One region of the Agromyces cucurbitae genome, then DNA from elsewhere that is predicted to be linked to it. Evidence: predicted binding sites of a transcription regulator. Region 1 holds the regulator's gene; the other holds the start of a gene.
What was found. The regulator LexA, encoded in region 1, represses DNA repair genes until DNA is damaged. The targets are predictions, from matches to a motif close to TCGAACANNTGTTCGA.

Region 1 (11,824 bases):
TCGTGCCCCCGCTCGTCACGGCGAGCCGCTGGGCACCCGGCCGCCCCGTGACGACCCCGACCTCGCGGTCCCACACGACCCGTGGCCGCAGCTCGCCGAAGCGATCGGAGGGATAGCGGCCCGCGATGAGGTCGAGCGTCGCCTCGTAGGCCGAGCGGGGCAGCGTCGCGAACGGCGCCGCCCGCCGGACCGTCGTGAACCAGCCCTCGACGTCGAGCTCGTCGACGGCCGCGGCCGCGATCGTCTGCTGGGCGAGGATGTCGAGCGGGTTCGCCGGCACCCGCATGGTCTCGATGAGCCCGGCGAGCATGCGCTCGGCCGCGACCGCCGTGTGCACGAGGTCGGCGCGGTGCTTCGGGAACATGACGCCGCGCGAGACCTCGCCGACCTGGTGGCCCGCTCGCCCGAGGCGCTGCAGGCCGCTCGCGACCGACGGCGGGGACTCGACCTGCACCACGAGGTCGACGGCACCCATGTCGATGCCGAGCTCGAGGCTCGAGGTCGCGACGACGCAGCGCAGGCGCCCCGACTTGAGGTCGTCTTCGATGTCGGCCCGCTGCTCTTTGCTGACCGACCCGTGGTGGGCGCGCGCGATGACGGGCGCCGCGCCGGCGGTCTGGCCCGACTGCGCCATGAGCGCGGCGGGCGGGCCCGACGCGGCGGCCGCGGTGACGAGCTCGGCGCGCTCGACCTCGTCGAGGTGCAGCTCGTTGAGACGGGCGGTGAGGCGTTCGGCCAGCCGCCGGGAGTTCGCGAACACGATCGACGAGCGGTGCTCGAGCACCCGGTCGAGGATCGCCTGTTCGACATGCGGCCAGATCGAGCCCGTCGCGTCATCGTTCGCGGGCAGCTGGGCCATGTCTTCGACCGGCACCACCACGCGGAGGTCGAACCGCTTGTCGGTCGGCGGCGCGACGACCTCGACGGGGGCACTCGCGCAGAGGAACCGCGCGACCTCCTCGACGGGCCGCACCGTCGCCGAGAGCCCGATGCGCTGGGCCGGTCGCTCGAGCAGGGCGTCGAGCCGCTCGAGCGACAGCGCGAGGTGCGCGCCCCGCTTCGTGCCGGCGACGGCATGGATCTCGTCGACGATCACGGTCTCGACCGTGCGGAGGGTCTCGCGTGCCTGCGAGGTCAGCATGAGGAAGAGCGACTCGGGGGTCGTGATGAGGATGTCGGGCGGCGTGCGCAGCAACGCCCGACGCTCGTTCGCCGGCGTGTCGCCCGACCGCACGCCGACCGTCACGTTCGGCGGCGCAGCGCCGAGGCGCTCGGCGACCCGGGCGATGCCGGTGAGGGGTGCGCGGAGGTTGCGCTCGACGTCGACGCCGAGCGCCTTGAGCGGCGACAGGTAGAGGACCCGGGTGCCGGGCTCGCCGGCCGGCTCGGTCGTGAGCCGATCGATGGCCGACAGGAAGGCCGACAGCGTCTTGCCCGAGCCGGTCGGGGCGACCACGAGCGCGTGCGAGCCGCCGCCGATCGCGCGCCAGGCACCCTGCTGCACGGCGGTGGGCGCGCGGAACGCCTCGGCGAACCACGTGCGCGTCGCCTCGGAGAAGGACGCCGGCGCATCGGTCATGGCACCCATTCAATCGGATGCCGCCGACATCACGCCCGGTCGGCGTCGATCGCGGCGAGGGCGCGGGCCACCGCCGCGACGGTGCGGTCGGCCTCCGCGGCATCCGTCGCCCAATTGCTCACCGAGAACCGCACGACCGAGCGGTCGCGCCACCGCGAGGTCATCGCGAGCACCTCGCCGTCGTCCCACAGCCGTGCCGAGAGCGCCTCGGTCGCCGCATCGTCGGCGAGGGCGAGGCACACCTGGGTGAAGACGACTTCGTTGAGCACCTCCGCGCCCGGCAGGCGCGCGACGCCGTCGGCGATCCGCCTCGCCGAGTCCGCCAGACGCTCGACGAGCGCGGCGACCCCCTCTCGACCGAGCGCCCGCAGCACGGCCCACGTCGGCACGCCGCGCGCGCGACGCGAGAGCTCGGGCACCCGCTCGTGCGGATCGGCGACGGCGTCGCTCGCCTGCAGGTAGCTCGCGTGCATGCTGAGCGCCCGCTGCATCGCGTGCTCGTCGCGCACGATCGAGATGCCGCAGTCGTACGGCACGCTCAGCGTCTTGTGCGCGTCGGTCGACCACGAGTCCGCGGCCTCGTATCCCGCGACGAGGTGCCGCAGGCGCGGGCTCGCCCCCGCCCACAGCCCGAACGCCCCGTCGACGTGCACCCATGCGCCCGCGTCGTGCGCGACCGCGATCGCCGCGGCGAAGTCGTCGAACGAGCCCGAATGGATGTTGCCCGCCTGCAGGACGACGATCGCCGGCTCCGTTCCGCCCGCGAGCACCTCTCGGAGCGCATCGGCCTCGATGCGCCCCTCGGCGTCGGCGGCGACGACGATCGGCGCCCCGAGGCCGAGGTAGCGCCCAGCGAGGTCGACCGTGCCGTGCCGTTCGGCGCCGACCACGAATCGCACGCGCGGAGCGCCGAACACCCCGCGCTCCGCCGCATCCCAGCCCGCCCGCCGCAGGAGTTCGTCGCGCCCCGTCGCGAGACCCACGAAGTGCGCCATCGTCGCGCCGGTCGTGAAGCCGACCGCCGACGACCGCGGCAGGCCGAGCAGGTCGACGATCCACTCCCCCGCCAGTTCCTCGACCGCGGCGACCCCGGGGGTCGCGAACCGCAGCCCGGTGTTCTGGTCCCACGCCGAGACGAGCCAGTCGGCCGCGAGGGCGACCGGCTGCGCCCCGCCCATCACCCAGCCGTAGAAGCGCGGCGAGCCGATGCCGAGCAGCGCCGGCTCGACCCCGTCGGCGAGCCGCTCGAGGACCTGCTCGGCCGGTTCGCCCCCGTCGGGCAACACCCGCCCCAGCCGGTCCTTCGCCGTCTCGGCGTCGATCTCGGGCGGGATCGGGCGCTCGGCGACCGCGTCGATCCAGCGCCTCGCCCGGTCCGCCGCGAACTCCAGCGGGCCGTCGTACTCGGGTCGCCGCGCTCCGGCGGCCGATGGTCGCTCAGCCATGATGCACCTGGTTTCCGCGCACTCGTGCGCGCATCCAGATGATGCTCCCGCCCGGTCACGTGGTCAATGCCCAGTTCGGGCGGGATGCCCCGCCGGCGGTCGTCCCCGCGCGGGCTCAGTCGCGCCGACCGCCCACGAGCCGGACGGCGAGCGTGTCGACGCCGGTCGCGATCGCGTCGTCCTCGGCCCAGCGCCGGGCGAGCCTCGAGGTCGTGGCGTCGAGCTCGTCGCGGGTGAGCCCGTCGACGAGCCGCAGCGTCACGACGAGTTCGGGGCCGGCGAGCCGGGCGAGCGGGTCGCCGGCGGCGAGGTCGACGCCGAGCACGGCGAGCTCGCTGCCGATCGAGCGCTCGAACGCCCGACGGATCGGTTCGTCGTCGAACGGCGGTCGCCAGGCCTTCTGCTGCGCCACCGCCCACACGGCCGGCCGCCGCAGCACGAACTCGGTCGGCGACCCGGGGTCGAGCACCACGAGCTCGGTGCCGTCGTCGGCGGCGGCGAGCGCCACCCGGACGCCGTCGGCCGGCACGGGCCGGGCGATCGGGTTCCACCTCCGCATGGCGTCGACCGACGAGAAGACCGGCAGCACCCGACGCCCGTCGGGTCCCTCGACCGTGACGATCGACAGCTCCTGGCTCTTGTCGACGGCGTGGCCGTGCGCGCCGACCTCGGTACCGCCGTCGCCGAGCTCGGCGAGCAGGGGGATCAGGAGTCGCGACTCGCCGAATGCCGCCACGACGTCGGCCTGGCCGCCGTCGCCCTCGCGGAACGCCCGGAGCGCCGCGCCGAGCGCGACGGGCGTCGAACCGTCGTCACCGGCGTGCGGGTTCTCGTCGAACGATCGTCCGGCCCAGGGCTGCCCGGCCGAGTCCGCGAGGTGCGGGGGCAACGACCGGGATGCGCCGGGCGCCGCGCCCGAGGCATCCGCGTCGCCCACCGGCTCGTCGCCTGCCGTCATGCCCGTCGCCTCGATCAGTTGCTCGCGACGTCGAGCGCCTCGGCGAGCGTGAACGCGCCCGCGTAGAGCGCCTTGCCGACGATCGCGCCCTCGAGGCCGAGCGGCACGAGCTCGCGGAGGGTCGCGAGGTCGTCGAGGCTCGAGACGCCGCCCGAGGCGACGACCGGGCGGTGCGTGCGGTCCATGACCTGGCGGAGGAGTTCGACGTTCGGCCCCTGGAGCGTGCCGTCCTTCGTGACGTCGGTCACGACGTAGCGGGCCGCGCCGGCCTCCTCGAGCCGGTCCATGACCTGCCACAGGTCGCCGCCGTCCTTCGTCCAGCCGCGGGCGGCGAGCGTCGTGCCGCGCACGTCGAGGCCGACGGCGATCGCCTCGCCGTACTGCGCGATGACCGAGGCGGCCCACTCGGGGTTCTCGAGCGCGGCCGTGCCGAGGTTGATGCGCTTGGCGCCGATCTCGAGCGCGTGCTCGAGCGACTCGTCGTCGCGGATGCCGCCCGACAGCTCGACGTTCACGCCGCGGACCTGGCGGATGACCTTCTTCAGGATGCCGCCGTTCGAACCGCGCCCGAACGCGGCGTCGAGGTCGACGAGGTGGATCCACTCCGCACCCTGGTCGGCCCAGTCGACCGCCGCGTCGACGGGGTCGCCGTAGCTCGTCTCGGTGCCGGCCTCGCCCTTCGTCAGGCGGACCGCCTTGCCGCCGGCGACGTCGACGGCCGGCAGCAGCACGAGGCCGGGGGTCTTGTTGAACTCACTCATCAGTACTGTCCTCGATCGCGGTGGGCCGTCGGGCCCGTCTCAGCCGGCGCAGGAGGCCGGCACAGTCACAGGATCATAGTCGCCCGTGGCGGGTGCGACGCTCCCGTGACCCTCGGATGGCTCAGGCGAGTGCGCCGAGCCAGTTGGAGAGCAGCCGGATGCCCGCATCCGACGACTTCTCGGGGTGGAACTGGGTCGCCGACAACGGGCCGTTCTCGACCGCGGCGAGGAATCGCCCGCCGTGCTCCGCCCAGGTCAGCTTCGGCTGCGGGAACGGCGGCATGACCTCGAGCTGCCACGATTGCGCTGCGAACGAGTGCACGAAGTAGAACCGCTCGTCCTCGATGCCGTCGAACAGCACCGATCCCTCGTCGGGCGAGACGGTGTTCCAGCCCATGTGCGGCAGCACGTCGGCGGGCAGCTCGGTGACGGTGCCCGGCCACTCACCGAGCCCCTCGGTGTCGACGCCGCGCTCGACGCCACGCTCGAAGAGCACCTGCATGCCGACGCAGATGCCGAGCACGTGCCGCCCGCCGGCGAGCCGGCGGTCGATGACCTCGTCGCCGCGCACGGCGCGCAACTGGTCCATGACCGCCTTGAAGGCACCGACGCCCGGCACGAGCAGGCCGTCGGCCTCCATCGCCGCCGTGCGGTCGGCCGTCACGTCGACCTCGGCGCCGGCGCGCTCGAGCGCCTTCGCCGCGGAGTGCACGTTGCCCGACCCGTAGTCGAGCACGACGACGCGCTTGGTGCGGGTCACAGCGCTCCCTTCGTCGAGGGGATGCCGCTCACGAGCGGGTCGAGCGCCTTCGCCTGGCGGAACGCACGGGCGAACGCCTTGAACTCGGCCTCGGCGATGTGGTGCGGGTCGCGTCCGCCGAGCACCGTGACGTGCACCGTGAGGCCGGCGTTGAACGCGATCGCCTCGAACACGTGCCGCACCATCGACCCCGTGAAGTGGCCGCCGATGAGGTGGAACTCGAACCCGTCGGGCTCCCCCGTGTGCACGAGGAACGGGCGGCCGGAGATGTCGACGACCGCCTGCGCGAGCGCCTCGTCGAGCGGGACGAGGGCATCGCCGTAGCGGGAGATGCCCCGCTTGTCGCCGAGCGCCTCGCGGATTGCCTGCCCGAGCACGATGCCCGTGTCTTCGACGGTGTGGTGCACGTCGATGTGGAGGTCGCCCGAGGCCCGCACCGTGAGGTCGGTGAGCGAGTGCTTCGCGAACGCCGTGAGCAGGTGGTCGTAGAACGGCACGCCCGTCTCGATGTCGCTCGATCCGGTGCCGTCGAGGTCGATCGACAGGTCGATGCTCGACTCGCTCGTCTCGCGCTGGACGCGCGCGGTGCGCGAGCGGGACGGGCGCGACGGGGATTCGGCGGTCATGAGTCGATCCTATTCTCGGCGGAGGCCGCGGCCGCGGCGGGAGCGAACACGGCGATCGCCTCGAGGAACGCGGTGGTCTCGGCTTCGGTACCAGCGCTGACCCGCAGGTGTCCGGGGATGCCGAGCTCCCTGATCAGGATGCCGCGCGCGAGCAGCCCCTCGAACACCGCGTGCGGGTCGTCGACGCCGCCGAAGAGCACGAAGTTCGAGCCGCTGCGGTGGGGCGCGAAGCCGAGGCGCGTGAGCTCCGTCGTGATGCGCTCGCGCTGACGCCGGATGTCGTCGACCATCGCGAGCATCTCGTCGGCGTGGGCGAGCGCGCCGAGCGCGGCCGCCTGGGTGAGCGCCGACAGGTGGTACGGCAGGCGCACCAGCCGGAGCGCGTCGATCGTCGCGGGATCACCCGCGAGGTAGCCGACTCGGGCGCCGGCGAACGCGAACGCCTTGCTCATCGTGCGCGAGACGACGAGGCGCGGCCGCCCGTCGAGCAGGGTGAGTGCGCTCGGCGTGCCCGGATCGGCGAACTCGAAGTAGGCCTCGTCGACCACGACGATGCCGCGTGCGGCGTCGGCGACCGCGCGGACCGTGTCGAGCGAGAGCGGCGTACCCGTGGGGTTGTTCGGGGCGCACAGGAAGACGAGATCGGGGTCGTGCTCGCGCACGGCCGCCACGGCGGTCTCGGGACTCAGCTCGAAGTCGTCGTCCCGCTCCGCGGAGATCCAGCGGGTGCCCGTGCCCGAGGCGAGCAGCGAGTACATCGAATACGTCGGCGAGAACCCGAGCACCGAGCGGCCCGGTCCGCCGAAGGCCTGCAGCACCTGCTGCAGCACCTCGTTGGAGCCGTTGGCGGCCCAGATCTGGTCGGGCGAGAGCGCGTGGCCGAGATACCGCGCCAAGGCCTCGCGGAGTTCGGTGAACTCGCGATCGGGATAGCGGTTCAGTCGCAGGATCGCGGCGGCGACGCGGGCGACGATGTCGTGCGCGACGTCTTCGGGGATGGCATGCGTGTTCTCGTTGACGTTGAGGGCGACCGGCACGGCCTTCTGGGGGGCGCCGTACGGAGAGCGACCGCGAAGGTCGTCGCGGATGGGAAGGTCGTCGAGACTCGTCACCGATCCAGCCTAGCCACGCCGATCACGGCGACGACGACGTGCGACACCGTGTGACGGGCGGCGGCACCGCGAGCCGCGCATCGGCGGGCGCTGCATGCCGCACGGGCGTTCTCGCGCTGCGGACGCCCGTCGCGAAGCGGCCGCGTCACTCGGCCGCCGGCACCGCCAGGCGCTGGCCGGGCTCGATCGTCGCACCGTCGAGCTGGTTGAGCCGCACGATCTCGGCGATCGTGTCGCGCGGATCGGCGGACGGCGCGATCGACTCGGCGATCTGCCACAGGGAGGCGCCGGCGTCGACGGTCACGTACTGCAGCGACCCTCCGCCGGAGAGGTCGGCGGCCGCGCCGCCGGCGTTCAACGCCGACGCGAACACCCAGACGGCGATCGGAAGCGCGGCGAGCGTCGTGAAGACGACTCGCCCGCGACGCGTCAGCCGGAGGCGCGTGCGCGCCTCGGCCGGGAAGTCGCTCGTCATGATCGCTGCGCTCATGTCACCCCTCCTGCGTGGACTGCATCCGGCCCTCGGCCGGGAGGGCCGGATGCGAATCTCTGTTCCGAATATATCTTCGAACATCTTCGACTGCAAGCACCGGCCCGCGGATTTCTCCGCATCCGATCTCGCGACACACTCGAACGGATGTTTGCCGCGCCCGCCTGCGGCGGATACAGTTTCGAATGTCTGGCAAGAGTCCAGCAGACACCACCGACATCCGGTCGCAGCGGGCGATCGCAACGAGGGGCGGAGAGCGTGAAGAGCGACAACGACGTGCGCGAGACCGGCAGGGCACGCCGCCGCAAGAGCCTGAGCGCGAAGCAGATCTCGATCCTCGAGGTCGTGCAGCGTTCGGTCGCCACACGCGGCTACCCGCCGAGCATGCGCGAGATCGGCGACGCCGTCGGACTGTCGTCGCTGTCGAGCGTCACGCACCAGCTGAACCAGCTCGAGCTCGCCGGGTACCTGCGGCGCGACCCGAACCGGCCCAGGGCGCTCGAGGTGCTCATCGAGCTGCCGGGCCTCGACGAGCGCGCGCCGTCGGCGGGCGAGCCGGCACCCGTCGCCGACGCCGCCATGGTGCCGCTCGTCGGCCGCATCGCGGCCGGTGTGCCCATCACCGCGGAGCAGCAGATCGACGAGGTGTTCCCCCTCCCCCGGCAGCTCGTCGGCAAGGGCGAGCTGTTCATCCTGAAGGTCGTCGGCGACTCGATGGTCGACGCCGCGATCTGCGACGGCGACTGGGTGGTCGTGCGCTCGCAGCGCACGGCCGAGAACGGCGAGATCGTCGCGGCGATGCTCGACGGCGAGGCGACCGTCAAGGTCTTCCGCCAGCGCGACGGCCACACCTGGCTGCTGCCGCGCAACACCGCGTTCGAGCCGATCCTCGGCGACCACGCCGAGGTGCTCGGCAAGGTCGTCGCCGTGCTGCGAACGGTCTGATCCGCACCGAGCCGCTCGGGGACGCCCCCGGTCGAGCCGACGGTCGTCAGACGGACGCGGCCGCCTCCGCGGACTGGCCGACCGATCGCAACCACTCGCCGATCGCGTGCATGAAGCCCGCATGGTCGTCGCGGAAGACCGTGTGCCCCGTGCCCGGCACCGTGGCGACCGTCATTCCCCTGCGGCGCAGGTCGGCCGCGACCCGGTCGGTGATGAGCAGGCTCCGCTCGGCGAGCAGCACGAGGCTGGGGGCGACGAGTCGCGCGGGCGGCACGAGCGGCCGGGTGTCGGCGAAGCCGAGGATCGTGCGCTTGTCCCAGTCGCGCAGCGTCGCGAGCTCGATGTCGACGTCGGTCGCGCTCCACTTCGGGTTCATCCGCACCAGCGCACCGCGGCGGGGCCTCGGCGCGATCGCGAAGAACAGCTTGTAGGCGAGGCCCATCGGCCCCTTCGGGAACGCGAACGCGGGGTCGACGTAGATCGCCGTGCGCGGCGCGAGCCGGTCGGCGACGAGGCTCGCGACGAGGCCGCCGAGCGAGTGGCCGAGCACCACGTCGGGCGGGCCGTCGAGCATGGGTGCGACCGTCTCGACGACGTCGTCGGCCCACGCCGCCGGGGAGTAGCGCCGCGCCCGCGGGCTGCGTCCGTGGCCGGCGAGGTCGACGGCCAGCACCCGGAACCCCTGCGCCTCGAGTTCGCCGGTGACGCGATGCCACGCCCGGGAGTCCGACATGATGCCGTGGATGAGGATGGCCGTCCGGGCGCCGGCGCCCGTCTCGTGAACCGCGAGTCGCATGCGACGACCGTACGCGGCGCGCCTGAGCATCGACCCGGCGAACCATGCGAACCCGCCGTGCATCGCCCGGTCGTCGGCCTCGAACCATCCCCCGGCCCGGCCGCCGGGGGCACGGGCGGACGCCGGCTCGCGGCATCCGCCCGCAACCCGCCTAGCTCGCGACCGCGACCGCCGCGCGGTCGGCCTCGAGCCGGGCCCGCACGGCGCGAGTGGCCGCGACGAGGTTCGCGAGCGAGGCGACCGTCTCGTCGTAGCCGCGCGTCTTCAGCCCGCAGTCGGGATTCACCCACAGCCGCCCCGCCGGGATGCTCGCTGCCGCACGCTCGAGCAGCTCCTGGAGTTCGCCCGCCGACGGCACCCGCGGCGAGTGGATGTCGTAGACGCCCGGCCCGATGCCGTGGTCGAAGCCGTTCGCGGCCAGGTCGTCGACGACCTCCATGCGACTGCGGGCCGCCTCGATCGAGGTGACGTCGGCATCAAGTCCCCTGATCGCGTCGATGACGACGCCGAACTCCGAGTAGCAGAGGTGCGTGTGCACCTGCGTCTCGGGCGCCGCGGCGGCGGTCGCGAGCGTGAACGACCCGACCGACCAGTCGAGGTACGCCGGCTGGTCGGCGCGCTTGAGCGGCAGCAGTTCGCGCAGCGCCGGCTCGTCGACCTGGATGATGCGGATGCCGGCCCGCTCGAGGTCGGCGATCTCGTCGCGCAGGGCGAGCGCGACCTGGCGCGCGGTCTCGCCGAGCGGCTGGTCGTCGCGCACGAACGACCACGCGAGGATCGTCACCGGGCCGGTCAGCATGCCCTTCACGGGCCGATCGCTCAGCGACTGCGCGAACGCCGACCATTCGACCGTCATCGGTGCCGGGCGCGACACGTCGCCCCAGAGGATCGACGGGCGCGTGCAGCGCGACCCGTACGACTGCACCCAACCGTGCTCGGTCACGGCGAAGCCGTCGAGGAGCTCGGCGAAGTACTGCACCATGTCGTTGCGCTCGGGCTCGCCGTGCACGAGGACGTCGAGGCCGAGCTCCTCCTGCAGGCGCACCACCCGCTCGATCTCGTCGCGCATGAGTGCGGCGTAGGCGTCGACCTCGAGCTCGCCGCGAGCGAGGCGGGCTCGTGCGGTGCGGAGGTCGCCCGTCTGCGGGAACGATCCGATCGTCGTCGTCGGGAGCTCGGGCAGGCCCAGGTCGGCCTGCGCCTCGACGCGCTCGGCCTCAGCCCCGCGCGTGAAGTCGTCGTCGGTGAGGGCGGCGAGGCGCTCGCGCACCGCGGGCACGCGCACGCCGGGCGCCCCTGTGCGGTCGGCGAGGGCAGCGGATGCCTCGGCCAGGGGTCCGGCGACGGCGTCGCGCCCGTTCGCGAGACCCTCGGCGAGCGTCGCGACCTGGCCGACCTTCTGGTCGGCGAAGGCGAGCCAGCCGACGAGCCGCGCGTCGAGCCGCGACTCGTCGGCGACGTCGTGCGGCACGTGCAGCAGCGAGGTCGAGGTCGACACGGACACGTCGGCCGCGAGACCGCGCAGGGCCTCGGCGCGGTCGAGCGCGTCGGCGAGGTCGCCCCGCCAGATGTTGTGGCCGTCGACGACCCCGGCGACGAGCGCCTTCGTGCGGAGTGCCGCCTCCGTCGCCGCGTCGAGGCCCGTGGGCACCGCGCCGCGCACGAGGTCGAGGCCGATGGCCTCCACCCGCGTGGCCGCGAGCACCGGCAGCGCGTCGTCGAGCGCGCCGTACGGGGCGGCGACGAACAGGGCGGGGCGGCGGCCGAGGGCGCCCAGCGCGGAGTAGGCGGTCTCCGCCGCGGCGAGCACGCGCGCACGCGGGACGTCGATCGACTCGGAGACGAGCGCCGGCTCGTCGAGCTGCACCCACGAGACGCCCGCCTGCTCGAACGCCGCGAGCAGCTCGGCGTACACCGCGACGAGGTCGTCGAGGCGGTCGATCGGCGAGAAGCCGTCGGGCGCCCCGTCGACGGCCTTCGCGAGCGACAGGAACGTGACCGGCCCGACCACGACGGGGCGCGTGTCGAACCCCGCGCTCCTCGCCTCGGCGAACTGCGCGAGGTACCGCCCGGCGTGCAGCGAGAACTCCGTGTCGGGCCCGATCTCGGGCACGAGGTAGTGGTAGTTGGAGTCGAACCACTTCGTCATCTCGAGCGGCGCCAGGTCGCCCGCGCCGCGGGCGATCGTGAAGTATCCCGCGAGGTCGACGCCACCCCGCTCATCGCGGAGGTGCGCGAACCGCGTCGGCACGGCGCCGAAGGCGACGGCCGCGTCGAGCACCTGGTCGTAATAGGAGAAGGTCTCGGGGATCGCCGAACCGGTGCGAGCGAGCCCGAGTGCGGCGAGGCGCT
Region 2 (11,824 bases), on a different contig from region 1:
GGATCGGCTTTCGGTACCGTGATTCCGGGGCGGCCGTCGGGCGCGAGCACCACTGCAGGGAAGCCGTCGCGGGTCAGCTGTGGCGCACCGTCGGCGCGCGAGGGGTACGCGTCGTGCACATCGACGACGAAGACGAGGCTGTCACCTGGGTTGAGTCCGAGCTGCAGCGCGTCGGGGCTCTCACCGAATCCGTCCTTCTGCGGCATGACGATGGCGACGCGCGACCCTTCTCGAGCGCACGTGAGGCCCTTCGCCAGACCGGGGAAGACTGCCGACTTCGAAGCCACGACCGGAGTCGTCGGCTGCTCGCCGAACCCGTTCGACTGCAGGAGATCTCCGGTCGCACCGTTGTACATCGCGAAGCCGATCGCGACGGGCTGTCCTGCCTGGATCAACGGGCCCTCCCCCTCGATGACCACGCTGCACTCGGTCTCTTCGGGAGTCAGCGGCGTCGGGAACTCGACCTCCGGCGTCTCGCCGAAGTCGCCCGTCACGTCGATCGTCGACGACGAGTTGCCCGGCTCCGCCTCGGGCGCAGGGGCCTGGGCGGCGCAGCCGGAGAGCACGACGGCGACGAGTCCGGCCGTGGCGATGAGCGCGAGAGACGAGCGCACAGATCCTCGATTCTTCAGGGGTCGCATCTGGGGTGGTCGCTGAGCGGCGTTGAAAGCCTACCCGTCCGAGACGGGAGCCTCCTGCCCTGCGGCGTCGGCCCCGCCGACCTCGTCGGCGCCGGCGGACTTGCGCGCGGCCGTGTCGGCGGCGCGAACGCGCTTGCGCAGCGCCTTCGGGCTCACCTGGCGCTCACCGAGGGCACCGGGCGTCCACGCCTCGACGTCCTCGTCGCTGAACTCGGTCTTCGACGGACGTCGCTTGAGCTCGGGGAGCACGGTGTCGGGCGCGAGCCGTCGGGCGGTGATGAGGAAGCCCGTGTGGGCGATCATGCGGTGGTCGGGGCGCACCGCGAGACCCTGCACGTGCCAGCCGCGCACCATCGTCTCCGACGACTGCGGCTCGGTGTAGTGGCCCGTGGCGCGGATTGCCTCGGCGACGCGCGACAGCTGCGTCACCGTGGCGATGTAGCAGAGCACGACGCCGCCGGGCTTCAGCGCGCGGGACACCTCGTCGATGCACTCCCACGGAGCGAGCATGTCGAGCACGACCCGGTCGACGCTCGCGGGCGCCACCGTCTCGGGCAGCACCTCGGCGAGGTCGCCGAGCGTGATCGACCAGTTCTCGGGCACGGCGCCGTGGAAGGTCGCGACGTTGCCGCGGGCCACGTCGGCGAACTCCTCGCGCCGCTCGAAGGAGTGCAGGCGACCGTGCTCGCCGATCGCGCGCAGCAGCCAGAGCGAGAGTGCGCCCGAGCCGACGCCCGCCTCGACGACGGTCGCGCCCGGGAAGATGTCGGCTTGGGCGAGGATCTGCGCCGCATCCTTCGGGTAGACGATCGCGGCGCCCCGCGGCATCGACATGACGAAGTCGCTGAGCAGCGGCCGGAGCGCGAGGTACTCGATGCCGACCTGGTTCGCGACGACCGATCCGTCGGGCAGGCCGATCAGGTCGTCGTGCGCGATGGGCCCCTTGTGCGAGTGGAACAGCTTGCCCGGCTCGAGGGTGATCGTGTGCATCCGCCCCTTCGGCCCGGTCAGCTGCACGCGGTCGCCGACCCGGAAGGGGCCGCTCTGCTCGCCTCGGCTCGTGTTCATCGTGCGGTCTCCTTCTCGCCGACGAGCGCGGCGACGTCGGCGACGGTCATGCCCTCGAGCGTCGGCCAGAGCACCGTCGAGGGCACGGCGTCGAGCGCGAGGATGTTCGGGACGCCGACCGCGATCGCGCCGGCGTCGTAGGCGCTCGTGAGGCCCGTGGGCGAGTCCTCGAAGGCGACGCAGTCGGCGATGTCGACGCCGAGCTCCGCCGCGGCCTGCAGGTACGGCTGCGGGTGCGGCTTGGCGTGCTCGACCGAGTCGCCCGTCACGATCGCGTCGAACGCGGTGAAGGGCATGGCCGAGATGATCTCGTCGGCCATCGAGCGCAGCGACATGGTCACGAGGGCGGTGGGCACGGATGCCTCGCGGAGCGCGAGGAGCAGCTCGCGGGCGCCGGGCCGCCACGGCACGCCGTGCTCGGCGAGCATCTCGGCGACCCGATCGGTCAGGCGGTTCACGATCGTGTCGGCGTCGAGGTCGACGCCCTTCGCCTGGAAGACCTTGGCCGACTCCCAGAGGCCGCTGCCGACGAGCGCGAGCGCGTCCTCGTGGGTCCAGCCGCCGCCGAACGCCTCGACGAGCTCCTCCTCGGCGGCCATCCAGTAGCGTTCGGTGTCGACGAGGGTTCCGTCCATGTCCCAGAGGACGGCGGCAGGCAGGCGTGCGGTCACAACCCCCAAGTCTACGGGCACGGCCTATTGTGGAGAGGACCCCGGGCGTCCGGGGCGGGAAGCGGGGCACGCGGAGTGATTCAGCCGGCCGGATTCGAGGGCAAGAGGCTGCTCGTCGTCGCCTTCGAGGGGTGGAACGACGCCGGCGAGGCGGCGACCGGGGCGGCGAAGCTCCTCGTCGACCGACTCGGCCTCGTCGAGATCGCCGCCGTCGATCCCGAGCTCTACTTCGACTACCAGTTCACCCGGCCGACGGTCGTCGCCGGCGACGACGGCGTCCGCCGGCTCGAATGGCCGGGAGCCGCCATCCTCGGCCCCAGCGGGCCGGGCGACGCCGACGAGCCGGTCACTGGCCCCGGGGCATCCGGCCTGCACGTGCTCATGGGCGCCGAACCCGCCCGCAGCTGGAAGGCGTTCGCCGCCGAGCTCATCGACGCCGCCCTGGCAGCCGACGTCGACGGCATGGTGCTGCTCGGGGCGATGCTCGCCGACGCCCCGCACACGCGCCCGCTCACGGTGTTCGCGTCGAGCGAGAACCCCGAGGTCCGCGAGGCGCTCGGCGTCGAGCGCTCGACCTACGAGGGGCCGGTCGGCATCCTCAGCGTGCTCGCCGACCGGGCGGAGCGCCTCGGCATCCCCACGGTCTCGCTGTGGGCGTCGGTGCCGCACTACGTGCACAACGCGCCGTCGCCGAAGGCCGTGCTCGCGCTGCTCGGCAAGCTCGAGGAGCTGACCGGGCTGTCGATCCCCCGCGGCACGCTCGAGGCCGAGGCCCAGGCGTGGGAGGCGGGTGTCGACGCGCTCGCCGCCGACGACGACGAGATGGCCGGGTACATCGCCCAGCTCGAGCAGGCGCGCGACGCGGTCGACGCCCCGGAGGCGAGCGGCGAGGCGATCGCGCAGGAGTTCGAGCGATACCTGCGCCGCCGCGGCGACGGCCCCGAGGGCCGTGCCGACGGGCGCGGTCCGAGCGCGCCCTGACGCGATCGGCCGGGCGGCGTCATGCCGTCGTGGATGCCTCGGCCGAGGCATCCGCACCCTCGATCTAGACCGGCTGGAGCGTGCCGTTCGCCAGCAGGACGAAGATGAGGCCGCCGAGCACGATGCGGTAGATCACGAACGGCAGGAAGCTGTGCTTCGAGATCCACTTCATGAAGAACGCGATCACGAGGATCGCCACGAAGAACGCGACCGCCGTCGCGGCCGCCGTCTCGAGCGGGCCGTACACGCTCGGCTCGTCGAGGCTCTTCACGAGCTGGAAGAGTCCGCTGCCGAACACGGCGGGGATCGCGAGCAGGAACGCGTACCGGGCGGCGGCCGCGCGCTCGTAGCCGAGCAGCAGGCCCATCGAGATCGTGCCGCCCGAGCGCGAGACGCCCGGCACGAGCGCGAGCGACTGCGCGAGCCCGAAGAGGATGCCGTGCGGGTAGGTCAACTCGTCGAGCTTGTGGCGCTTGGCGCCCGCCCAGTCGGCGAGGCCCAGGATGATGCCGAACACGACGAGCATCGTCGCGGTGATCCAGAGCGAGCGCAGCACCGTCTCGATCTCGTCCTGGAAGAGCAGGCCGAACACGACGATCGGGATCGAGCCGATGATGATGAGCCAGCCCATGCGCGCGTCGGGGTCGTTGCGCGGCACGCGGCCGGTGAACGAGCCGAACCAGTGCGAGACGATGCGCACGATGTCGCGCCAGAAGAACACGACGACCGCGGTCTCGGTGCCGAGCTGGGTGATGGCGGTGAAGGCCGCCCCCGGGTCGTGGGCGCCCGGGAGGAACTCCCCCAGGATGCGCAGGTGGGCGCTCGACGAGATCGGGAGGAACTCGGTGAGGCCCTGGACGAATCCGAGGATGAGCGCTTCGATCACGTGGTGCATCCGCCTTCCGCCTCCGCGGAAGCCGGAGGTGCGAGCAAGCCTTCGGCGCGGCTCGCGGGCCGCTGCGCCGACGACTCGCCGGTCAGTACTCGAGGAGCAGGTCGCGAAGGACCCGCCTACCGAAGACTAGTGCGTCGAGCGGCACCCGCTCGTCAACGCCGTGGAACATCGCAGGGAAGTCCAAGCCCTCGGGCAGGCGCAACGGTGCGAAGCCGTAGCCCGCGATGCCGAGTCGGCTGAGCGCCTTGTTGTCGGTGCCGCCCGAGAGCAGGTAGGGGAAGACCGGGGCACCGGGGTCGTGCGCCTCGAGCGACCGCTTGACGGCGTCGACGAGCGCCCCCGAGGTCGCCGACTCGAGTCCGACGTCTCGGTGCACGATCTCGATCTCGATGTCGTCGCCGACGAGCGCCTGCACCTCGGCCAGCACCGCCTCCTCCTCGCCGGGGAGCGTGCGGATGTCGATGAGCGCCTCGGCCCGGTCGGGGATGACGTTGTGCTTGTAGCCGGCGTCGAGCAGCGTCGGGTTCGACGTCGTGCGGAGCGTCGCCGTGATGAACCCCGAGGCCGAGCCGGTCGCGAGCGCGAGCTCGTCGGGCGAGACCTGCTGCGGGTCGACGCCGAGCACCCCGGCGATCTCGGCCAGCAGCTCGCGCGTGGTGTCGGTGAGCCGCATCGGCCATTCGGTGCGCCCGAGCGTCGCCACGGCCTCGGCGAGCTTCGTGATCGCGTTGTCGCGGATGAGCCGCGAGCCGTGCGCGGCGACGCCGCGGGCGACGAGCCTGATCCAGAGCAGCGACTTCTCGCCCGTCTGCAGCAGGTACGCGCGTCGCCCGCCGACGGTGATCGAGTAGCCGCCGACCTCGCTGATCGCCTCCGTCGCGCCCGCGAAGAGCTCGGGGTGGTGGTCGACGAGCCAGCCCGAGCCTGCTCCCCCGCCGGCCTCCTCGTCGGCGAAGAACGCCACGACGAGGTCGCGCTCGGGCTGCCCGCCGCCGTCGAGGATGTCGCCGAGCGCGGCGAGCATCATCGCGTCCATGTCCTTCATGTCGACGGCGCCGCGGCCCCACAGCATGCCGTCGCGGATCTCGCCGGCGAAGGGATCGACGCTCCAGTTGCGCGCGTCGGCGGGAACGACGTCGAGGTGGCCGTGCACGACGAGGGCGGGCTTGTCGGGGTTGCGCCCGGGCACGCGGGCCACGACGCTCGTGCGCCGGGGCTCTGGTTCGAACATCCTGGGTTCGAGGCCGAGCCCGGCGAGGCGCGCCTCGACGTACTCCGCGGCCTCGCGTTCGCCGTTCGCGCGGCCGCTGCCGTAGTTCGAGGTGTCGAAGCGGATGAGGTCTCGCGCGATCACCGCGGTCTCGTCGAGCTCGGTCTCTGGGTTCGCGGATGCCTCGGCCATGCGTCCCACGCTAGTCGGTACCGTCGCGGCAGCGCCGACGGGCGTCGCGTCGAACGCGTGCAGGCGAGTTTTCACGGGTCTCATCCGGGGTTTCGTACTCGAGGGCGACCGCCCGGCGCCGTTTGGTCAAATGCCCTCTCCAAACCGTGCTAATGTCTTCTACGGCCGCTGAGCGATCAGCGGAAACCACGCGCGGGTGGCGGAATTGGCAGACGCGCTAGCTTGAGGTGCTAGTGCCCGTATAGGGCGTGGGGGTTCAAGTCCCCCCTCGCGCACGTGGTCGAAAGGGCCGGATCGAAAGATCCGGCCCTTTCGCGTTTTCCGGCGCGGGTCGGGGACGTTCGGTCGGGGCGACTTGCCAGTTTCGAACATGTGTTCGAAACTGGAAGGGTGACGCCAGCCGCCGCTCCCCTCTCCTCGTCGACGGCCCGCCTCGAGCGGGTCGACGAGCTGCAGGCGCGCATCCACGGCATGCAGTCGACCCGGCTCGACACCAGGGCCGTGCCCACCCATCCGGCCTTCGCCGACCTGCTGCCGGGCGGCAGCCTGCGCGAGGGCACCGTCGTCGAGGCGCGGGGGTCGACCACGCTCGTGATGGCGCTGCTCGCGACCCCGTCGGCGAGCGGGCGCTGGGTCGCGGTCGTCGGCATGCCCGACTTCGGGGTCGAGGCCGCGGCCCGATTCGGCATCGACCTCGACCGGCTCGTGCTCGTCCCCGAGCCGGGGCGGCAGTGGCTCCCGGTGGTCGCGGCACTCGCCGACGTCATCCCCGTCGTCGCGGTGCGACCCGTCGAGCGGGTGGCCCCTGCCGAGGCATCCCGGCTCGCCGCCCGCCTGCGCGAGCGCGGTGCCGTGCTCATCGCGGCCGGCGCCTGGCCGGGCAGCGACGCGAGCCTCGACGTCGAGGCGAGCGAGTGGCACGGGCTCGAGGCGGGTCACGGGCTGCTCGACGAGCGCGAGGTCGTGGTGAGCGCGGCCGGGCGGGGCTCGTTCATGAAGCGACGCCGGTCGAGGCTGCGCCTGCCCGATCGGTCGCTCGGGTTCGAGGCGGTGGGCGCGGCGTCGGCCCCCGGGGCTCCGGCCGCACCGTCGTCCGACGCGGGGGCCGGGCTCGCGGCCGTGCTGCACGGCGATTTCCGGAGGCCGGCATGACCGCCGTCTCCTCCACGCGCTCGATCGTGCTCTGGTGCCCGGACTGGCCGGTGTTCGCCGCCGCGCGCGAGGCGGGGCTCGACCTCGACGCGCCGATCGCCCTCACCGACCGCGGCGCGGTGCACTCGTGCTCGGCGGCGGCGCGCCGCGACGGGGTGAAGCGTGGCCTGCGGCTGCGCGAGGCGCAGTACCGCTCCCCCGCGCTCGTCGTGCTGCCGTACGACCCGGTGCTCGACGTGCGGGCCTTCGAGCCCGTCGTGCGGCAGGTCGAGGGCGCCGTGCCCGGGGTGCAGATCGTGCGGCCCGGCACGCTCGCGATGCGGTCGCGCGGCCCCGCCCGCTACTACGGCGGCGAGGAGGCCGCCGCCCGTGCGCTGCTCGACACCGTTCGGCGGCTCGGCCCCGAGGTGCGGGTCGGCATCGCCGACGGGCCGTTCGCGGCAGAGCAGGCGGCTCGTGCCGTGCGTGTCGTCGGGCGGTCGGAGGCCGCAGCCGACACCGCTCGAGACGCCGAGCCGCCCGTCGGCATCGTCGAGCCTGGCGGCTCGGCCGCGTTCCTCGCTCCGCTGCCGGTCGGGCTCGTGGTCGACGACCGCACCCGGGTGCTGCTCGACCGGCTCGGCGTGCGCACCCTCGGCGAGTTCGCGGCGCTGCCCGCCGACGACGTGCGCCGCAGGTTCGGGGCGGCCGGCGCGTTCGCCCACGATCGTGCCGCGGGGCGCGAGGCCACTGGAGTGGCCGCCCGCACCCCGCCGCCCGAGTTCGAGGTGCTCGCCGAGTTCGAGCCGCCGCTCGACCGCATCGACCAGCTCGCCTTCGCGTTCCGGGTGCGGGCCGAGGAGTTCATCGACCGCATGCGGGCGGTGCGGCTCGTGTGCACCGCGATCCGGGTCGAGCTCGACGACGAGCGCGGCGCCCGGTCGAGTCGCAGCTGGCTGCACCCGCGCTGGTTCACCCCCGCCGACGTCGTCGACCGGGTGCGCTGGCAGCTGCAGGGCGCCGGCACGGCCGACAGCGGGCTCGCCTCGCCGATCACGGCGCTGCGGGTGATCCCCGAGCGGGTCGATTCGACGGCGAACCACGAGGAGGGTCTGTGGGGCCGCGCACCCGACGAGCGGGTGCACCACGCGCTCACCCGGGTGCAGAGCATGCTCGGGCACGAGGGCGTCGTCACCGCGGCCGTCGGCGGCGGGCGCATGCTCGCCGACCGGCAGGTGCTCGTGCCATGGGGCGACCGCGCACCCGAGCGGCGCGAGGCGCCGTGGCCGGGCAGCCTGCCGGCGCTCGCACCGGCGAGCGTGTTCCGCGAGCGGCATCCGGTCGTCCTGCTCGACGCGGCGAGCGCGACCGTCTCGATCGACGAGCGCGGCGCGATCTCTTCCCCGCCCGAGACGTTCGCCGTCGGCCGTGCCGCACCGGCCGGGGTGCGCGCCTGGGCGGGACCCTGGCCGGTCGTGGAGCGGTGGTGGGACGACGAGCGCGCGCGGCGCGTGCACCGCTTCCAGCTCGTCGACCACGACGGCTGCGCGTGGCTGCTCGTGCGCGACGCCGAGGGCTGGTGGGCCGAGGCGAGGTACGACTGATGGGCGCGGCGCCGAAGGGGCTCGGCTGATGGGCTGGAACAACCCCGAGATCCCGTGGTCGGAGCTCGAGCGCAAGCTCTCCGATCGCCGCAGGCCCAGCCCCTCGAAGCTCATCGCCGACGGCGGCGACGGCCCGGCGTTCAGCCGCAAGCGGCAGCCCTATCGGCCGAGCGAGGGGCTCACCGCGCCCGAGGGCCCGGTCGTGCCGTACGCCGAGCTGCACGCCCACACCAACTACAGCTTCCTCGACGGCGCCTCGGCGCCCGAGCAGCTCGTGGAGGAGGCGCACCGGCTCGGGCTCTCGGGCCTCGCGGTGACCGACCACGACGGCTTCTACGGCATCGTGCGCTTCGCCGAGGCGGCCGAGAGCTTCGCCGAGCTCACGACCGTCTTCGGTGCCGAGCTCTCGCTCGGGCTCGGCGCACCCCAGATGGGCGAGGCCGACCCCGAGGGCGAGCACCTGCTCGTGCTCGCCCGGCAGGAGGCGGGCTACCACCGGCTCGCCGCGGCGATCACGGCCGGGCAGCTCGCGGGCGGCGAGAAGGGCCGCCCGGTCTACGACCTCGACGACCTCGGTGCCCGATCGGGCGGCGACTGGACGGTGCTCACGGGGTGCCGCAAAGGTGCAGTCAGGCGAGCACTCGCGACCGGGGGCGCCGATGCCGCGCAGCGCGAGCTCGACCGGCTCGTGGCCCTCTTCGGACGCGACCAGGTGATCGTCGAGCTGTTCGACCACGGGCACCCGACCGACCAACGGGCGAACGACCTGCTGGCCGGCCTCGCCGAGCGCGCCCGGCTGCGCGTCGTCGCGACGAACGCCGTGCACTACGCCACCCCGCCCGAGCACCGGCTCGCGAACGCGCTCGCCGCCGTGCGCGCCCGGCGCAGCCTCGACGAGCTCGACGGATGGCTGCCCGCCTCCGGCGGACAGCACCTGCGCAGCGGCGCCGAGATGCAGGCGCGGTTCGCGAGGTATCCGGGCGCGGTCGCGCACTCGGTCGTGCTCGCCGAGGAGCTCGGCTTCACGCTGCGCAGCGCCAAGCCCCGACTCCCCCGCCAGGAGGTGCCCGAGGGGCACACCCCGATGAGCTGGCTGCGCGAGCTCGTGCGACAGGGCGCCGCCGAGCTCTACCCCGACGCCTCCGACGCGGTGCACGCCCGGCTCGAGCACGAGCTCGCGATCATCGAGCAGAAGGACTTCCCCGGCTACTTCCTGATCGTGCACGATCTCGTGCGTGAGGCGCGCCGGCGAGGCATCCTCTGCCAGGGTCGCGGCTCGGCCGCGAACTCGGCCGTCTGCTACGCACTGCGCATCACCGCCGTCGACTCGATCAAGTTCGACCTGCCGTTCGAGCGGTTCCTCTCGGCGCTGCGCGACGAGGAGCCCGACATCGACGTCGACTTCGACTCCGACCGGCGCGAGGAGATCATCCAGTACGTCTACGAGAAGTACGGCCGGCAGAACGCCGCGCAGGTGGCGAACGTCATCAGCTACCGGCCGAAGGTCGCGGTGCGCGACATGGCGAAGGCGCTCGGCTACTCGACCGGGCAGCAGGACGCGTGGTCGCGGCAGGTCGAGCGCTGGGGCGCGGTCGTCGAGACCGACGACCACGACATCCCCGCGCCGGTCGTCGAGCTCGCCGAGCAGGTGCTCGGGTTCCCCCGGCACCTCGGCATCCACTCGGGCGGCATGGTGCTCACCGATCGGCCGGTCGGCGAGGTCTGCCCCATCGAGCACGCCCGCATGGAGCACCGCACGGTGCTCCAATGGGACAAGGACGACTGCGCCTGGATGGGCCTCGTGAAGTTCGACCTGCTCGGGCTCGGCATGCTCGCCGCCCTGCAGTACACGTTCGACCTCGTGCGCGAGCACACGGGCGAGGCCTGGGAGCTGCAGTCGATCCCGAAGGAGGAGCCGGCGGTCTACGACATGCTCTGCCGGGCCGACTCGATCGGCGTCTTCCAGGTCGAGAGCCGCGCGCAGATCGGCACGCTCCCCCGCCTGAAGCCGCGCCGCTACTACGACCTCGTCGTCGAGATCGCGCTCATCCGGCCCGGGCCGGTGCAGGGCGGGGCCGTGCACCCCTACATCAGGCGGCGCACCGGCGAGGAGACGGTGACCTACCTGCACCCGAACCTCGAGCCAGTGCTCGAGCGCACGCTCGGCGTGCCGCTCTTCCAGGAGCAGCTCATGCAGATGGCCGTCGCGGTCGGCGGCTGCACCGCGGCCGACGCCGACCTGCTGCGGCGGGCGATGGGCTCCAAGCGCGGGGTCGAGAAGATCTCGAAGCTGCGGGCGAAGCTCTTCGAGGGCATGGCCGACAACGGGCTCAGCGACGACGACGCGCAGGCGATCTACGACAAGATCGAGGCCTTCGCGAACTTCGGCTTCGCCGAGAGCCACGCGCTCTCGTTCGCCCTGCTCGTCTACGCGAGCTCGTGGCTGAAGCTGCACTACCCGGCCGCGTTCCTCGCGGCGCTCCTGCGCGCGCAGCCGATGGGGTTCTACTCGCCGCAGACCCTCACCGCCGATGCGCGACGGCACGGGGTGCGGGTGCTGCGGCCCGACGTGCTGCGCTCGGGCGTGCACGCCGGGCTCGAGGCGCTCGACGCGGCGGGCTCGTCGGGCGGTCCGGGCTCGTCGGGCGGTCCGGGCTCGTCGAGCGGTCGTACCGGCTCGGATGCCCCGGGGCCTGAGTCATCGCAACGCCGCGAGCCGACCGGCTCGGCGGCGTGCGCACGCCCGGACCAGCCCGAGGTCGGCGCCTTCGACCTCGAGGCTCCCGACCGCTCGGCCGAGCACCGCCGCGACGGCGCCTTCGCGGTGCGGCTCGGCCTCGCCGACGTCTCGTCGATCGGCGTCGAGGTCGCGCAGCGGATCGTCGACGAGCGCGCGGCGCACGGTCCCTACCGCGACATGAGCGACCTCTCGAGGCGTGCCGCACTCGACACCGAGCAGTTGGAGGCGCTCGCCGCGGCCGGTGCGTGCGAGGGCTTCGGGCTCGCCCGCCGAGAGGCGCTGTGGCTCGCGGGCGAGGCGTCGCAGGACCGCGCCGAGTTCCTGCCGGGCTCGGTCGTCGTCGTGCAGCCCCCGCTCCTGCCCGTGCTCTCGCCCGCCGAGCAGGTCGTGTACGACCTGTGGGCGACCGGCATCTCGCCCGACGACCATCCGATCCGGCACATCCGCGAGCGGCTCGACGAACGCGGGGCCATCCGCATCGACCGCCTGCGCGAGGTCGAGTCGGGGCGCCGGGTCGAGGTCGGAGGCGTCGTGACGCATCGGCAGCGGCCCGCGACCGCGTCGGGCATCACCTTCCTCAACCTGGAGGACGAGTCGGGCACGCTCAACGTGATCGCCGGGGTCGGCGTCTGGAACCGCTACCGGCGCGTCGCCCGCGAGGCGCCGGCGATGATCGTCCGCGGCATCCTCG

Region 2: a site for LexA is predicted at 6,023-6,038, ahead of imuA' (DnaE2-dependent mutagenesis accessory factor ImuA'). Genes of this name have one in related genera too.

The regions. Positions count from the first base shown of each region.
Region 1 covers NZ_JBYRES010000004.1:24,830-36,653, forward strand. The annotation lists gene AC3RJ6_RS14690 (ATP-dependent helicase) at 1-1,579, opposite strand, end outside; gene AC3RJ6_RS14695 (pyridoxal phosphate-dependent decarboxylase family protein) at 1,609-3,024, opposite strand; gene AC3RJ6_RS14700 (SseB family protein) at 3,140-3,982, opposite strand; gene priA (bifunctional 1-(5-phosphoribosyl)-5-((5-phosphoribosylamino)methylideneamino)imidazole-4-carboxamide isomerase/phosphoribosylanthranilate isomerase PriA) at 3,997-4,743, opposite strand; gene hisH (imidazole glycerol phosphate synthase subunit HisH) at 4,865-5,503, opposite strand; gene hisB (imidazoleglycerol-phosphate dehydratase HisB) at 5,500-6,129, opposite strand; gene AC3RJ6_RS14720 (histidinol-phosphate transaminase) at 6,126-7,241, opposite strand; gene AC3RJ6_RS14725 (LysM peptidoglycan-binding domain-containing protein) at 7,387-7,731, opposite strand; gene lexA (transcriptional repressor LexA) at 7,990-8,676, shown strand; gene AC3RJ6_RS14735 (alpha/beta fold hydrolase) at 8,723-9,472, opposite strand; gene metE (5-methyltetrahydropteroyltriglutamate--homocysteine S-methyltransferase) at 9,624-11,824, opposite strand, start outside.
Region 2 covers NZ_JBYRES010000003.1:435,904-447,727, reverse strand. The annotation lists gene AC3RJ6_RS13320 (FKBP-type peptidyl-prolyl cis-trans isomerase) at 1-614, opposite strand, end outside; gene AC3RJ6_RS13315 (tRNA (adenine-N1)-methyltransferase) at 672-1,709, opposite strand; gene AC3RJ6_RS13310 (HAD family hydrolase) at 1,706-2,380, opposite strand; gene AC3RJ6_RS13305 (PAC2 family protein) at 2,456-3,361, shown strand; gene AC3RJ6_RS13300 (undecaprenyl-diphosphate phosphatase) at 3,426-4,256, opposite strand; gene AC3RJ6_RS13295 (M20/M25/M40 family metallo-hydrolase) at 4,339-5,658, opposite strand; tRNA gene AC3RJ6_RS13290 (tRNA-Leu) at 5,849-5,933, shown strand; gene imuA' (DnaE2-dependent mutagenesis accessory factor ImuA') at 6,049-6,810, shown strand; gene AC3RJ6_RS13280 (DNA polymerase Y family protein) at 6,807-8,393, shown strand; gene AC3RJ6_RS13275 (error-prone DNA polymerase) at 8,422-11,824, shown strand, end outside.